3 regions of the Streptomyces sp. KL116D genome follow, and region 3 is predicted to be linked to each of the others. Evidence: riboswitches for the same ligand, from Rfam matches in the RefSeq annotation. Region 3 holds a riboswitch; each other region holds the start of a gene.
What was found. A riboswitch is a leader RNA that binds a small molecule or an ion and turns the genes downstream of it on or off. The one in region 3 is predicted to bind cobalamin.
Positions count from the first base shown of each region.

Region 1: another riboswitch for cobalamin. It lies ahead of RBJ77_RS14060 (CbtB-domain containing protein); the one in region 3 lies ahead of RBJ77_RS23965 ((2Fe-2S) ferredoxin domain-containing protein).
Region 2: another riboswitch for cobalamin. It lies ahead of RBJ77_RS32730 ((2Fe-2S) ferredoxin domain-containing protein); the one in region 3 lies ahead of RBJ77_RS23965 ((2Fe-2S) ferredoxin domain-containing protein).

Region 1 is NZ_JASERH010000035.1:188,786-193,233, forward strand. It holds gene RBJ77_RS14055 (methylmalonyl-CoA mutase family protein) at 1-1,537, opposite strand, end outside; cobalamin riboswitch at 1,686-1,823, shown strand; gene RBJ77_RS14060 (CbtB-domain containing protein) at 1,861-2,082, shown strand; gene RBJ77_RS14065 (CbtA family protein) at 2,105-2,869, shown strand; gene RBJ77_RS14070 (histidine phosphatase family protein) at 2,870-3,460, opposite strand; gene RBJ77_RS14075 (PucR family transcriptional regulator) at 3,457-4,448, opposite strand, start outside.
Region 2 is NZ_JASERH010000084.1:144,590-149,037, forward strand. It holds gene RBJ77_RS32710 (glutamate synthase-related protein) at 1-263, opposite strand, end outside; gene RBJ77_RS32715 (glutamate synthase-related protein) at 371-628, opposite strand; partial or broken gene RBJ77_RS32720 (glutamate synthase-related protein) at 558-851, opposite strand; gene RBJ77_RS32725 (hypothetical protein) at 863-1,186, opposite strand; cobalamin riboswitch at 1,534-1,656, shown strand; partial or broken gene RBJ77_RS32730 ((2Fe-2S) ferredoxin domain-containing protein) at 1,714-2,156, shown strand; gene RBJ77_RS32735 (hypothetical protein) at 2,509-2,721, shown strand; gene RBJ77_RS32740 ((2Fe-2S)-binding protein) at 2,688-2,783, shown strand; gene nrdR (transcriptional regulator NrdR) at 3,020-3,508, opposite strand; partial or broken gene RBJ77_RS32750 (VOC family protein) at 3,780-4,163, opposite strand; partial or broken gene metE (5-methyltetrahydropteroyltriglutamate--homocysteine S-methyltransferase) at 4,440-4,448, opposite strand, start outside.
Region 3 is NZ_JASERH010000059.1:118-4,565, reverse strand. It holds gene RBJ77_RS23980 (VOC family protein) at 6-629, shown strand; partial or broken gene nrdR (transcriptional regulator NrdR) at 665-1,155, shown strand; gene RBJ77_RS23970 ((2Fe-2S)-binding protein) at 1,392-1,487, opposite strand; partial or broken gene RBJ77_RS23965 ((2Fe-2S) ferredoxin domain-containing protein) at 2,023-2,465, opposite strand; cobalamin riboswitch at 2,523-2,645, opposite strand; gene RBJ77_RS23960 (hypothetical protein) at 3,398-3,823, shown strand; partial or broken gene RBJ77_RS23955 (hypothetical protein) at 4,048-4,101, shown strand; gene RBJ77_RS23950 (hypothetical protein) at 4,226-4,448, shown strand, end outside.

The DNA.
Region 1 (4,448 bases), on a different contig from region 3:
CGAGCCGGGCGGTGTGGGCGCCGGCCGGGCCGAGCGCGGCGAGGAACACCCGGGGGCGGGCCCCGGTGGCTTCGAGATGGGCGTCGGAGCGGGCCCGCAGCACCTCGAAGGCCTCGTCGCGGCGGACCCGCGGCAGACCGCCCGACGGGGGCGCGGGCGCCGGGGCGCGCCGCACCGGCTTCTCGCCCAGGTGCGGGAACTCGCTGACACCGGTGATCGGTTCACGCCGCTGGGCCAGGCGGGCGCTGCGCGCCGCCCAGGTCTCGGCGAGCCGGTCGCGGACCAGACCGGAGCGCAGGGCGGCCGCCTGACCGCCGGACCGCTCGATCAGCTGGAAGAACTCCCAGCCCGCGTGGGCGAGTTCGTCGGTGAGCCGCTCCACGTACCCGGAGCCGCCGGCCGGGTCGATGACCCGCGCCAGGTGCGACTCCTCGATGAGGATCGTCGAGGTGTTGCGGGCGATCCGCCGCGCGAACGCGTCCGGCAGCCCCAGCGCGTCGTCGAAGGGCAGCACCGTCACGGAATCGGCGCCGCCGACGCCCGCCGCCAGCGTGGCGATGGTGGTCCGCAGCATGTTCACCCACGGGTCGCGGCGCGTCGTCATCACCGACGAGGTCACCGCGTGCTGGCGCTGCGCACCCGCGTCGGCCGCCCCGCAGGCCTCGGCGACGCGCGCCCACAGCCGGCGCGCCGCCCGGAACTTGGCGATGGTCAGGAACTGGTCGGCGGTCGCCGCGTACCGGAACTCCAGCTGCGCCAGCGCCTGCCGGACCGTCAGCCCGGCCGCCGTCAGCAGGCGCAGATAGGCGACCCCGGTCGCCAGCGACGCACCCAGCTCCTGCGCGGCCGAACCGCCCGCCTCGTGGTACGGCAGCGCGTCCACGGTCAGCGCCCGCAGGCCGGGGTGGCGTGCGGTGCACCGGCGGGCGAGCTCGACGACGGCCTCGTCGTCGTACCCGGTGCCGGTGCGCGCCTCGTGGCCCAGCGGGTCCGCGCCCAGGTTGCCGCGCGCGGCGTCGTCGGCGACGCCCGCGTCCGCGTACAGCCGCAGCAGCCGGTCGGCGGCGGCCGCGGTCTCGGCGCCCGCGTCCAGGACGATCGGGGCGAGGTCCAGCAGCACGCCGTCGAGCGCGGTGGGCAGCGCCTCGACGGGGATGCCGCCGGAGCCGCCCACGGTCAGCCACAGCGACGTGACCCCGTTCTCCAGGTCGGCGAGGACCGCCGCGGCGTCGGCGACGGCGTGCCGCTGGCGCACGTCCCAGCCGCCCACGACATTGCCCTCGGCCCGGCCGCCGCGCACGAACGGCGCGAAACCGGGCAGGCCGGAGGCGACCGTGGTCGCGTCCCCGGAGGTGTACAGCGGGCGGGCGCGCAGCCCGTCCTCGAGCGGAGTGGACAAGGCGTCTTCCGCCTCGGCCGCCGAGAGTTCCTTGCCCGACTTGCGCAGGACACCCGCGACCAGGTGCTGCCACTGCTCGTGCGTCGCGTCGGGGAACTCGGCCGCCAAGGAAAGCCCGTCGTCTGGCAGGACCGTCATGCTCGGATGCTAGGGGAGATGACTACAGCGACAGCAGAGCCGACCCGTGTGACCTTGTTCGCCTTGGCTTCCCGGCCGGTTGCGACTATGAGCGGTCCCCGGGCCCCGCGCGCCCCCGGCCCGCCGTCCGCCCGGTCTTGGCCATGGACGCGTCACACGGTAGCGTCATGTCGTTATCGACGACGGTCGACGGAAGCCGGTGAGAGTCCGGCACGGTCGCGCCACTGTGAACGACGAGCCCCCGGGCTCCTCGTGAGTCAGACCCGTGACGGTCGTCATGTGCACCAACGAAACGGGACGCGAACTCCCAAGGAGGCACTGCCATGGCGCAGCCTGTCGCCCAGCCGACCGCCACCACGCCGGTCCTGCCGGCCAAACTCCCGCTGAAGGTCATCGCCCCCTGGGCCGCCTTCTTCGGCATCCTGATGCTGGTCCTGCTGTACTTCGTCGGCGCCGAACAGGGCGCCACCTCCGTGTTCAGTGGCGCGGGGGTCCATGAATGGGTGCACGACGCACGCCACCTGCTCGGCTTCCCCTGCCACTGATCCAGAGGGACGTCGCGCGCTCATGAACTCAACCACCGTACGCAACCTGCTCGTTCGGGGCATGCTCGCCGGCCTGGCGGCCGGCGTGCTCGCCCTGGTCATCGCCTACTGGCTCGGCGAGCCCAGCGTCGACGGCGCCATCGGCTTCGAGGAGGCCCACGCGGCCCACTCGCACGGCGGCGAGGAGGCCGAACTCGTCTCCCGGAGCCTGCAGTCCACGGCCGGCCTCGCCACCGGCATGCTCGTCTACGGCGTCGCCTTCGGCGGCATCGCCGCCCTCGCCTACTGCTTCGCCCTCGGCCGCGCCGGCCGGTTCGGTCCGCGGGCGACCGCGCTGCTGCTGTCCGGCTGCGCACTGCTGGCCGTGTACGTCGTGCCGTACCTGAAGTACCCGGCCACTCCGCCCGCCGTCGGCAACCCCGACACCATCGGCAAGCGGACCACCCTCTACTTCCTGATGATCCTGCTCAGCGTGCTCCTCGCGACCGGCGCCACCGTCCTCGGCAAGCGGCTCGCCCCGCGGATCGGGACGTACTACGCCACGCTGGCCGGCGTGCTGGGCTTCGTCGTCGTGACGGGCATCGCCTTCGCCGTCCTGCCCGTGGTCAACGACGTGCCCGAGCACTTCCCCGCCACCCTGCTGTGGCGCTTCCGGCTCTCCGCGCTGGCCATCCAGGTCACCCTGTGGAGCGGATTCGGCCTGATCTTCGGGGAGTTGGCCCAGCGCCTGCTCCAGCCGAAGCCGGCCGCGGTCCCGGCCGCACCGGCGGTACCGGCCGGCCGGTGATCAGTCCGACGGATCCGCGGGGCTGAGCGGTCCTCCGAGGCGCACGTTCCAGCGTGCGCCCCGGCCGCTCAGCCCGGTGGCCGTCAGCGGCGCGACGTCGCAGCGCCAGAACGCCGACACGGGCGCGCCCAGCGCGTGCACCACGGCCGCGCGCACCACCTCGGGCTCCACGACGGCGACCACCTGCGCGTCGTCCGCCAGCGCGTCGAGCCACCGCGCCACCCGGGCGCACACACCGGCCACCGACTCCCCGCCACCGGGCGCGAACTCCGGATCGTCGAGCCACCGCGCGACGTCCAGCGGTTCGGCCCCGGTCACCTCCGCGAGCGTCCTGCCCCGCCAGCGCCCCATGTCCTGGGCGGCCAGTCCGTCCGGCGCGGCCGACGCGTCGAGACCGAGGGCCTCGGCGGTCTCGCGGCAGCGCCTGCTGCCCGACGTGACGGCCGGCGCGCCCGCGCCCGTCACCAGCGCTCCGGCCGCCGCCCGCGCGGCGTCCCGCCCCGACGCGTCGAGCGCGGCCCCGTCGTCGAACCGGGCCTGGCGCAGCGAGGCGTTCATGGCGGGGGAGACGAACAGGACGCGTCGGGTCACGACGGACTCCTCGGGGACGGGGCGGGCGGGTGGACGGGTGCGGGGCCCGGCCAGTCGAGGAGCCGGGCGCCGATCACCGCGGTCTGCAGCGCGTAGCGGTGCACCGGGTCGGCCGGGTCGGCGCCGGTGAGCTGGTGGATGCGGGCCAGGCGGTAGGTGAACGCGCGCACGCTCAGGGTCAGCCGGCGGGCGGCCTCGGCGGACACGCAGCCGGAGTCGAAGTAGGCCGTGAGCGTGTCGAGCAGCGGCTGCGCCCCGCCCCGCGCCCCGCGCAGCGGGCCGAGCGTGTGCTGGACGAGGTCGGCCATCGCCTGCCGGTCGCGGGTCAGCACCGGGTAGACGAGCAGGTCGGCGGCGCGCAGCACCGGGGCGTCCAGATCGAGGCGGGCGGCCAGGTCCAGCGCGTTGAGCGCCTCCTCGTACGACTGGACGACGCCGCCTGGGCCCGACTGCGGGCGGCCGACGGCGACCTGGACGCCCTCGCCCGCGGCGCACGCCTGCTCGGCGAAGTGGGCGAGGACCTTCTGCTGGTCGCCGGGGGCGATGCAGACCAGCCGGCCGTCCTTGGCGGTCAGCAGGATGTGCCGGTTGCCGAAGCGGGCGATCACCGCCCGCTCGACCTCGCGGGACACCGCGCCGCCCTCCTCGTACGCGACCGGCCCACGGGCCACCGCGACGGCGTGCCCGGACGACAGCCGCAGCCCGAACCGCTCGGCCCGCTCGGCGAGTTGGCCCAGGTCGCTGCGGCCGTAGAGCAGATCGTCGATGAAGTCGCGGCGGGCCGCCTCCTCCTGCCGCATGGTGAGCCGCTGCGCCCGCTCGTAGCCCTCGGCGAACGCGTCGAGCGCCTGGGCGCCGACCGTGACGACGCTGTCGAGCCCGGCGCGGGCGCCGACCGTGTCCGTACGCAGCTGCGCCAGGTGCGCGGCCACCAGATCGCGCAGGCCGAGCCCCTTCTCCGCGGCCCGCTCGCCCAGCGCGCGGCGCC
Region 2 (4,448 bases), on a different contig from region 3:
CTTCGACGGCGCGTCGACGCCGCGCACCAGCCACGGGCCTGGGTGGCGATACCGGTCGGGCACTTGTCCGTGTGGCACTTCTGGGCCTGGATGCAGCCGATGGACAGCATGGCCTCGCGGGCCACGTTGATCATCATGTCGACGCCCAGGGCGAAGGCCACCGCGGCGTTCTCCGGCAGACCGAGCTTGCCGGACCCGATGAAGGTGACGTCGTCCGTCAGGCCCCGCTCGGCGAACGCGGGGTAGACGCGGGAGAAGCCCATCCCGGAACGGCACCGACACGGAGTCGGCGAAGATCAGCGGAGCCGCCCGGTGCCGCCCTCGCCGCCGTCGATGGTCACGAAGTCGACGCCGCGGTCACCCCGCGCCATCAGCGTGGCCAGCTCCTCCCAGAAGCCCATGTCGCCCACGGCGCTCTTGATCGGCCGGCAGTCCGGTCTCGGTGGCGAGCAGTTCCACGAAGTCGAGCATCGAGTCGACGTCGTGGAAGGCGCTGTGCCGGGAGAGGCGCAGTCCTTGCCCACCGGGATGCCGCGGATGCGGGCGATCTCGGGGTCACCTTCGCACCCGGCAGCATCCCGCCGAGCCCCGGCTTGGCGCCCTGGGACAGCTTGATCTCCAGTGCCATCTCGCGGGGCGCCCGCGACCACGGCCTTGAGCTTGTCGAGGTTGAAGGTGCCGTCGTCGTTGCGGCAGCCGAAGTACGACGTGCCGATCTGCAGGACGAGGTCACCGCCGCTGCGGTGGTACTCGGAGAGGCCGCCCTCGCCGGTGTTGTGCATCGTGCCGGCCAGCGCCGCGCCCTTGTTGAGCGCCGTGATGGCGGGTCCCGACAGCGAACCGAAGCTCATCGCCGATATGTTCACGACGCTGGCCGGCCGGAACGCCTTGGCCCGCCCGCGCGGCCCGCCAGTACCTTGGCCGAGGGCAGCGGCGCCTGCGCGGTCGTGCAGATCGGGCAGTGCCCGGCGAACGTGCGCTGCTTGATGTAGGCGTGGCCCTGCACGTGCTCGACGTCGTTGTCGGTGCCGAACCCGAAGTAGTTGTTCTCACTCTTCGCCGACGCGTAGATCCAGCTGCGCTGGTCGCTGGCTGAACAGGCGCGTTCCTCGTCGTTGGAGGTCACGACGTACTGCCGCAGCTCAGGGCCGATCGCCTCCAGCAGGTACCGGGCGTGCCCGAGCACGGGAAGTTCCTGAGGAGCGCGTGCTTCTTCTGGACGAGGTCGCGGGCCGCCACCAGGGCCAATCCGCCGCGGCGGCCGCACGCAGATGCTCCGAGCACGCATGAACGTTCCCTTTCCTCGACTGCTGGATCCCCGACGCAACCGCCGTAGCGGCGGCGGACGTCATGGACGCCCGACGACGGATCCGACCGGCATGGGCCGGTGCCCGACGACGCGACGCCCCACGAGCCTAGAGGTCCGGAGCGACGGCGGACGGCTCAGCCCTGTGCGTCAGCGCCGCGCAGCGCGGGCAGTTCTGGACTCGGGAGCGTGAGAGGATGGCCGACGATTTAAAGGCGATGGCGGACAGAGGAAGCCGGTGCGATTCCGGCGCGGTACCGCCACTGTGATCGGTGAGCCGATCCCGAAAGGCCACTGCCCGTACGGGTGGGAAGGCCGGGACCGGCGGTGACCCGAGAGCCAGGAGACTCACGCTGTCGCCTCCTCGACGGGTACCGGGGCGGATCTCCCGGTGAGAGGAGTGGGGCATGACAGGAACACCGACCGGAGTCGCGACGCCGGCCGAGGGCGCGCGGGAAGCGGCTCCGAGCCGGGTGGTGGTGTGCCGACCGTTGCTGCGGCACGGTGAAGGTGGCCGGTGACCACGCGGCGCAGACGGCACGGTTGCGGTCCGCGGTTCCCGTGCGCGTCTCGGAATGTCTGGACGTGTGCGAGCAGGCGAACGTCATCGTGGTGCAACCGTCGGCCGAGGGACGCGCCGGCGGAGCGCGTCCGGTGTGGCTCTGGGCTCGTCAACGACCCGGAGGCGACGGAGGACATCGTCACGTGGGTGCGGGAGGGCGGGCCCGGCGTCGCGCCGATGCCCGAGATCCTCGACCTGTACGTCGTCACGCCTCCCGGCGCCGGACGACACGGTGAGCGGTTCCGGTATGGAGGAGCGGGCGAGGGCGGCCTCCGCCTCTGTGGGTGACGCGCTGCGCGACGTGGCCGGACTGGGCGGATTCTTCGACCTGCCCAGCACGGCCGGCGCGGCCGGTCCGCGAAGGGCCACGCGTCGTTCGCGGACGGATTCGCCGAGCGCGCACGCGAGGTGAACCGCAGGTTCGGGACGAGCGAGGCACGCGTCGGAGTGTCGATGGTGCACCTGGGGCCGCGGCCCGGCTGTGGTCACCACTCCTGGCGTGCACCGTCCTGCACGGGATCGTGCCCGACCTGAGGAACCTGGAATGGGTCGACGACACCTCGGCCGTCCGGTTGCAGGGGCCTCCCGAAGGCCGCCCGGCAGGCGAACCGCTGACGTGGCGGTCGGGGTGTACGAGCAAGTGGCCCATCCCTTGGCGGAGTTGGAGGGCACGTTCGAGGTGAAGGTCGCGCGGCGGCTCCTGGACGGGAACGTCGCCTCCGCGCTCGTAGGGTCCGCCGCCGTGCTCGCTGCGAGTCCGCCCGACGCGCGCTCGGCGGTGCTCCGTCTGACCCGCGACCGCTGGGCACGGGACGCCTCGTGGGTACGGGCAGCGTCACCGGCCCGGATCTGACGTTCCGGCGGCGCAGCTGCTGCCTGCTCTACCGTGCCTCGAACGGCGGCAAATGCGAGTGACTGCTGCCTGTGAGCGCGGTGACGCGACGAGGCGGACCGCAAGGAGCACCGACACGATCACGAGCTCAACTGCCTGAACCTGCCCGCAATGCACGGACTGACCGACCGCCGGGAAGACGGCAGTCAGGGAGCAGCCGCGGGCAGTCAGGGAATGGCGTGCGATGCGCGTTCGTCGCGTTCCATGGAATGCGACCGCTGGAATGCCGCGACGCGGACACCACTCAACGGGGCGGGGATCAGCCGCACTTGGTGCGCAGCTCCGCGATGGCGTTCTCGAAATCGGTGAGGGATTCAAAGGCGCGGTATACGGAGGCGAACCGCATGTAAGCCACCGGATCAAGTTCGCTCAGCGGCTCGAGAACGGCCAATCCCACCTCGTGAGTGGACAGTTGCGCGCTCCCGGTGGCCCGCACGTTCTCCTCGACCTGCTGACCGAGACGGTCGAGCATGTCCTCGGTGATGGGACGGCCTTGGCACGCCTTGCGGACGCTGCTGACAATCTTGGTGCGACTGAAAGGCTCGGTCACTCCACTGCGCTTCACCACGAGCAGGGAGTAGGTCTCCAAAGTGGTGAAGCGCCGCTGGCACGTGGGGCACTGCCGCCGTCGGCGGATCGACGTCCCGTCGTCGGTCGCCCGGCTGTCGATGACGCGACTGTCGGGGAGCCTGCAGAAGGGCAGTACACCGTTCGTTTCCTCTCGGGATGCATGAAACGGCCGGGGCATCTTCCGCTGTCCGGCCGATCGCGCGACGACATCGATCATATCCGAACTGACCTGGGCTTATTCATCAGATCTACAAATCGGACGGCCCCTTCGGCGCGGAGTGCCGGAGAAGTGCCGACGGGTGCCGAGCGGGTGCCGACGGGTGTCGAAGCGGGGCCGAGAATCGGAGGGCCGAGCCGATTGCCTCTTCAGCCGAATTCCTCCCGGGTGGGCAATTGCGCGCCGCTCCAAGCCACTGGCAACGGCCCTCCTTCGCTGCCCGGCAGCCCCGTCAGAGAGGGCGAACGCGAGTCTTGAGCAGGCAGAACGCATTGCCCTCGGGGTCGGCGAGGACGTGCGCCAGACTCGTCGCCGGTCTGCCCGACGTCGGCGGGGCGGGCCCCGAGCTTCAGGAGGCGTTCGAGTTCGGCGTCCTGGTCGCGATCGGTGGCGTTGACGTCGATGTGCAGCCGGGGCTTGGTCTCGTCCGTCGGCTCCTCGGGGCTGAGGATGATGGTCGGCGCTGCGGGCCGCCGAACCCTTCGCGCGGCCCGATCTCGAGGCTGCCGTCCTCCTCGCGGCCGAGTACGACGAAGTCAAGGACCTCGCACCAGAACCGGGCCAGCGCCTCGGGGTCCCGGCAACCGAGCACGAGTTCAGTGATACGACATGCCATGGACGAAACCTGCTCTCAGCGTCGGGACTGCCGGGGCGGCCGCACGCGGAATCCTGGGCTCGCCGCCGTGAGGACATCGCTCGAGACGTTACCGGGCGGGACGAGCAGGCGCGAAGCGCTTCGGGGCTGTCCCCGGACGCGTACGGGTGGTGAAGCTCCACGGCCGCGTACTGCACGGGCCCGGTCCGGGGTCCGGCGTGCCGGCCTCGCCGGGGTCGTTCGCCGGGCCGGGTGCAGTGGGCCCCGGCCCGGCGGTGTCAGAGACGCGGGAGTGTCGAGCTCGGC
Region 3 (4,448 bases):
CGTCCATGGCATGTCGTATCACTGAACTCGTGCTCGGTTGCCGGGACCCCGAGGCGCTGGCCCGGTTCTGGTGCGAGGTCCTTGACTTCGTCGTACTCGGCCGCGAGGAGGACGGCAGCCTCGAGATCGGGCCGCGCGAAGGGTTCGGCGGCCCGCAGCGCCGACCATCATCCTCAGCCCCGAGGAGCCGACGGACGAGACCAAGCCCCGGCTGCACATCGACGTCAACGCCACCGATCGCGACCAGGACGCCGAACTCCGAACGCCTCCTGAAGCTCGGGGCCCGCCCCGCCGACGTCGGGCAGACCGGCGACGAGTCTGGCGCACGTCCTCGCCGACCCCGAGGGCAATGCGTTCTGCCTGCTCAAGACTCGCGTTCGCCCTCTCTGACGGGGCTGCCGGGCAGCGAAGGAGGGCCGTTGCCAGTGGCTTGGAGCAGGCGCGCAATTGCCCACCCGGGAGGAATTCGGCTGAAGAGGCAATCGGCTCGGCCCCTCCGATTCTCGGCCCCGCTTCGACACCCGTCGGCACCTGCTCGGCACCCGTCGGCACTTCTCCGGCACTCCCGCGCCGAAGGGGCCGTCCGATTTGTAGATCTGATGAATAAGCCCAGGTCAGTTCGGATATGATCGATGTCGTCGCGCGATCGGCCGGACAGCGGAAGATGCCCCGGCCGTTTCATGCATCCCGAGAGGAAACGAACGGTGTACTGCCCTTCTGCAGGCTCCCCGACAGTCGCGTCATCGACAGCCGGGCGACCGACGACGGGACGTCGATCCGCCGACGGCGGCAGTGCCCCACGTGCCAGCGGCGCTTCACCACTTTGGAGACCTACTCCCTGCTCGTGGTGAAGCGCAGTGGAGTGACCGAAAGCCTTTCAGTCGCACCAAGATTGTCAGCAGCGTCCGCAAGGCGTGCCAAGGCCGTCCCATCACCGAGGACATGCTCGACCGTCTCGGTCAGCAGGTCGAGGAGAACGTGCGGGCCACCGGGAGCGCGCAACTGTCCACTCACGAGGTGGGATTGGCCGTTCTCGAGCCGCTGAGCGAACTTGATCCGGTGGCTTACATGCGGTTCGCCTCCGTATACCGCGCCTTTGAATCCCTCACCGATTTCGAGAACGCCATCGCGGAGCTGCGCACCAAGTGCGGCTGATCCCCGCCCCGTTGAGTGGTGTCCGCGTCGCGGCATTCCAGCGGTCGCATTCCATGGAACGCGACGAACGCGCATCGCACGCCATTCCCTGACTGCCCGCGGCTGCTCCCTGACTGCCGTCTTCCCGGCGGTCGGTCAGTCCGTGCATTGCGGGCAGGTTCAGGCAGTTGAGCTCGTGATCGTGTCGGTGCTCCTTGCGGTCCGCCTCGTCGCGTCACCGCGCTCACAGGCAGCAGTCACTCGCATTTGCCGCCGTTCGAGGCACGGTAGAGCAGGCAGCAGCTGCGCCGCCGGAACGTCAGATCCGGGCCGGTGACGCTGCCCGTACCCACAGGCGTCCCGTGCCCAGCGGGTCGCGGGTCAGACGGGAGCACCGCCGAGCGCGCGTCAGGGCGGACTCGCAGCGAGCACGGCGGCGGACCCTACGAGCGCGGAGGCGACGTTCCCGTCAAGGCCGCCGCGCGACCTTCACCTCGAACGTGCCCTCCAACTCCGCCAAAGGGATGGGCCACTTGCTCGTACACCCCGACCGCCACGTCAGCGGGTTCGCCTGCCGGGCGGCCTTCGGGAAGGCCCCTGCAACCGGACGGCCGAGGTGTCGTCGACCCATTCCAGGTTCCTCAGGTCGGGCACGATCCCGTGCAGGACGGTGCACGCCAGGAGTGGTGACCACAGCCGGGCCGCGGGCCCCAGGTGCACCATCGACACTCCGACGCGTGCCTCGCTCGTCCCGAACCTGCGGTTCACCTCGCGTGCGCGCTCGGCGAATCCGTCCGCGAACGACGCGTGGCCCTTCGCGGACCGGCCGCGCCGGCCGTGCTGGGCAGGTCGAAGAATCCGCCCAGTCCGGCCACGTCGCGCAGCGCGTCACCCACAGAGGCGGAGGCCGCCCTCGCCCGCTCCTCCATACCGGAACCGCTCACCGTGTCGTCCGGCGCCGGGAGGCGTGACGACGTACAGGTCGAGGATCTCGGGCATCGGCGCGACGCCGGGCCCGCCCTCCCGCACCCACGTGACGATGTCCTCCGTCGCCTCCGGGTCGTTGACGAGCCCAGAGCCACACCGGACGCGCTCCGCCGGCGCGTCCCTCGGCCGACGGTTGCACCACGATGACGTTCGCCTGCTCGCACACGTCCAGACATTCCGAGACGCGCACGGGAACCGCGGACCGCAACCGTGCCGTCTGCGCCGCGTGGTCACCGGCCACCTTCACCGTGCCGCAGCAACGGTCGGCACACCACCACCCGGCTCGGAGCCGCTTCCCGCGCGCCCTCGGCCGGCGTCGCGACTCCGGTCGGTGTTCCTGTCATGCCCCACTCCTCTCACCGGGAGATCCGCCCCGGTACCCGTCGAGGAGGCGACAGCGTGAGTCTCCTGGCTCTCGGGTCACCGCCGGTCCCGGCCTTCCCACCCGTACGGGCAGTGGCCTTTCGGGATCGGCTCACCGATCACAGTGGCGGTACCGCGCCGGAATCGCACCGGCTTCCTCTGTCCGCCATCGCCTTTAAATCGTCGGCCATCCTCTCACGCTCCCGAGTCCAGAACTGCCCGCGCTGCGCGGCGCTGACGCACAGGGGCTGAGCCGTCCGCCGTCGCTCCGGACCTCTAGGCTCGTGGGGCGTCGCGTCTCGGGCACCGGCCCATGCCGATCGGATCCGTCGTCGGGCGTCCATGACGTCCGCCGCCGCTACGGCGGTTGCGTCGGGGATCCAGCAGTCGAGGAAAAGGGAACGTTCATGCGTGCTCGGAGCATCTGCGTGCGGCCGCCGCGGCGGATTGGCCCTGGTGGCGGCCCGCGACCTCGTCCAGAAGAAAGCACGCGCTCCTCAGGAACTTCCCGTGCTCGGGCACGCCCGGTACCTGCTGGAGGCGATCGGCCCTGAGCTGCGGCGTACGTCGTGACCCTCCAACGACGAGGAACGCGCCTGTTCAGCCAGCGACCAGCGCCAGCTGGATCTACGCGTCGGCGAAGAGTGAGAACAACTACTTCGGGTTCGGCACCGACAACGACGTCGAGCACGCAGGGGCCACGCCTACATCAAGCAGCGCACGTTCGCCGGGCACTGCCCGATCTGCACGACCGCGCAGGCGCCGCTGCCCTCGGCCAAGGTACTGGCGGGCCGCGCGGGCGGGCCAAGGCGTTCCGGCCGGCCAGCGTCGAACATATCGGCGATGAGCTTCGGTTCGCTGTCGGGACCCGCCATCACGGGCGCTCAACAAGGGCGCGGCGCTGGCCGGCACGATGCACAACACCGGCGAGGGCGGCCTCTCCGAGTACCACCGCAGCGGCGGTGACCTCGTCCTGCAGATCGGCACGTCGTACTTCGGCTGCCGCAACGACGACGGCACCTTCAAACCTCGACAAGCTCAAGGCCGTGGTCGCGGGCGCCCCGCGAAATGGCACTGGAGATCAAGCTGTCCCAGGGCGCCAAAGCCGGGGCTCGGCGGGATGCTGCCGGGTGCGAAGGTGACCCCGAGATCGCCCGCATCCGCGGCATCCCGGTGGGCAAGGACTGCGCCCTCCCGGCACAGCGCCTTCCACGACGTCGACTCGATGCTCGACTTCGTGGAACTGCTCGCCACCGAGACCGGACTGCCGGCCGATCAAGAGCGCCGTGGGCGACATGGGCTTCTGGGAGGAGCTGGCCACGCTGATGGCGCGGGGTGACCGCGGCGTCGACTTCGTGACCATCGACGGCGGCGGGGCGGCACCGGGCGGCTCCGCTGACTTCGCCGACTCCGTGTCGGTGCCGTTCCCGGGATGGGGCTTCTCCCGCGTCTACCCCGCGTTCGCCGAGCGGGGCCTGACGGACGACGTCACCTTCATCAATCCGGCAAGCTCGGTCTGCCGGAGAACGCCGCGGTGGCCTTCGGCCCTGGGCGTCGACATTGATGATCAACGTGGCCTGCGAGGCCATGCTGTCCATCGGCTGCATCCAGGCCCAGAAGTGCCACACGGACAAGTGCCCGACCGGTATCGCCACCCAGGCCCGTGGCTGGTGCGCGGCGTCGACGCGCCGTCGAAGCCCAGCGGGCCGCTTTCGTCTACCTGCGCACTCTGCGCCGGGAGTTGCTGAAGAATCTCGGGCGCTGCTCTGCCGCCCATCCGTCGCTCATCACCCCCGCCGACATCGACATCATGAACGGCGACTACGACGCCCGCAGCCTGGCGAGCGTCTACGGCTACAAGGACGGCTGGGGCGAACTCGGCACGGACCTCGCCCAGGAGATCACCGCGCTGCTCACCACCGCCGGCCGCCGACCGGAAGCCGACCGCCGGCTGAGCTCGCGGA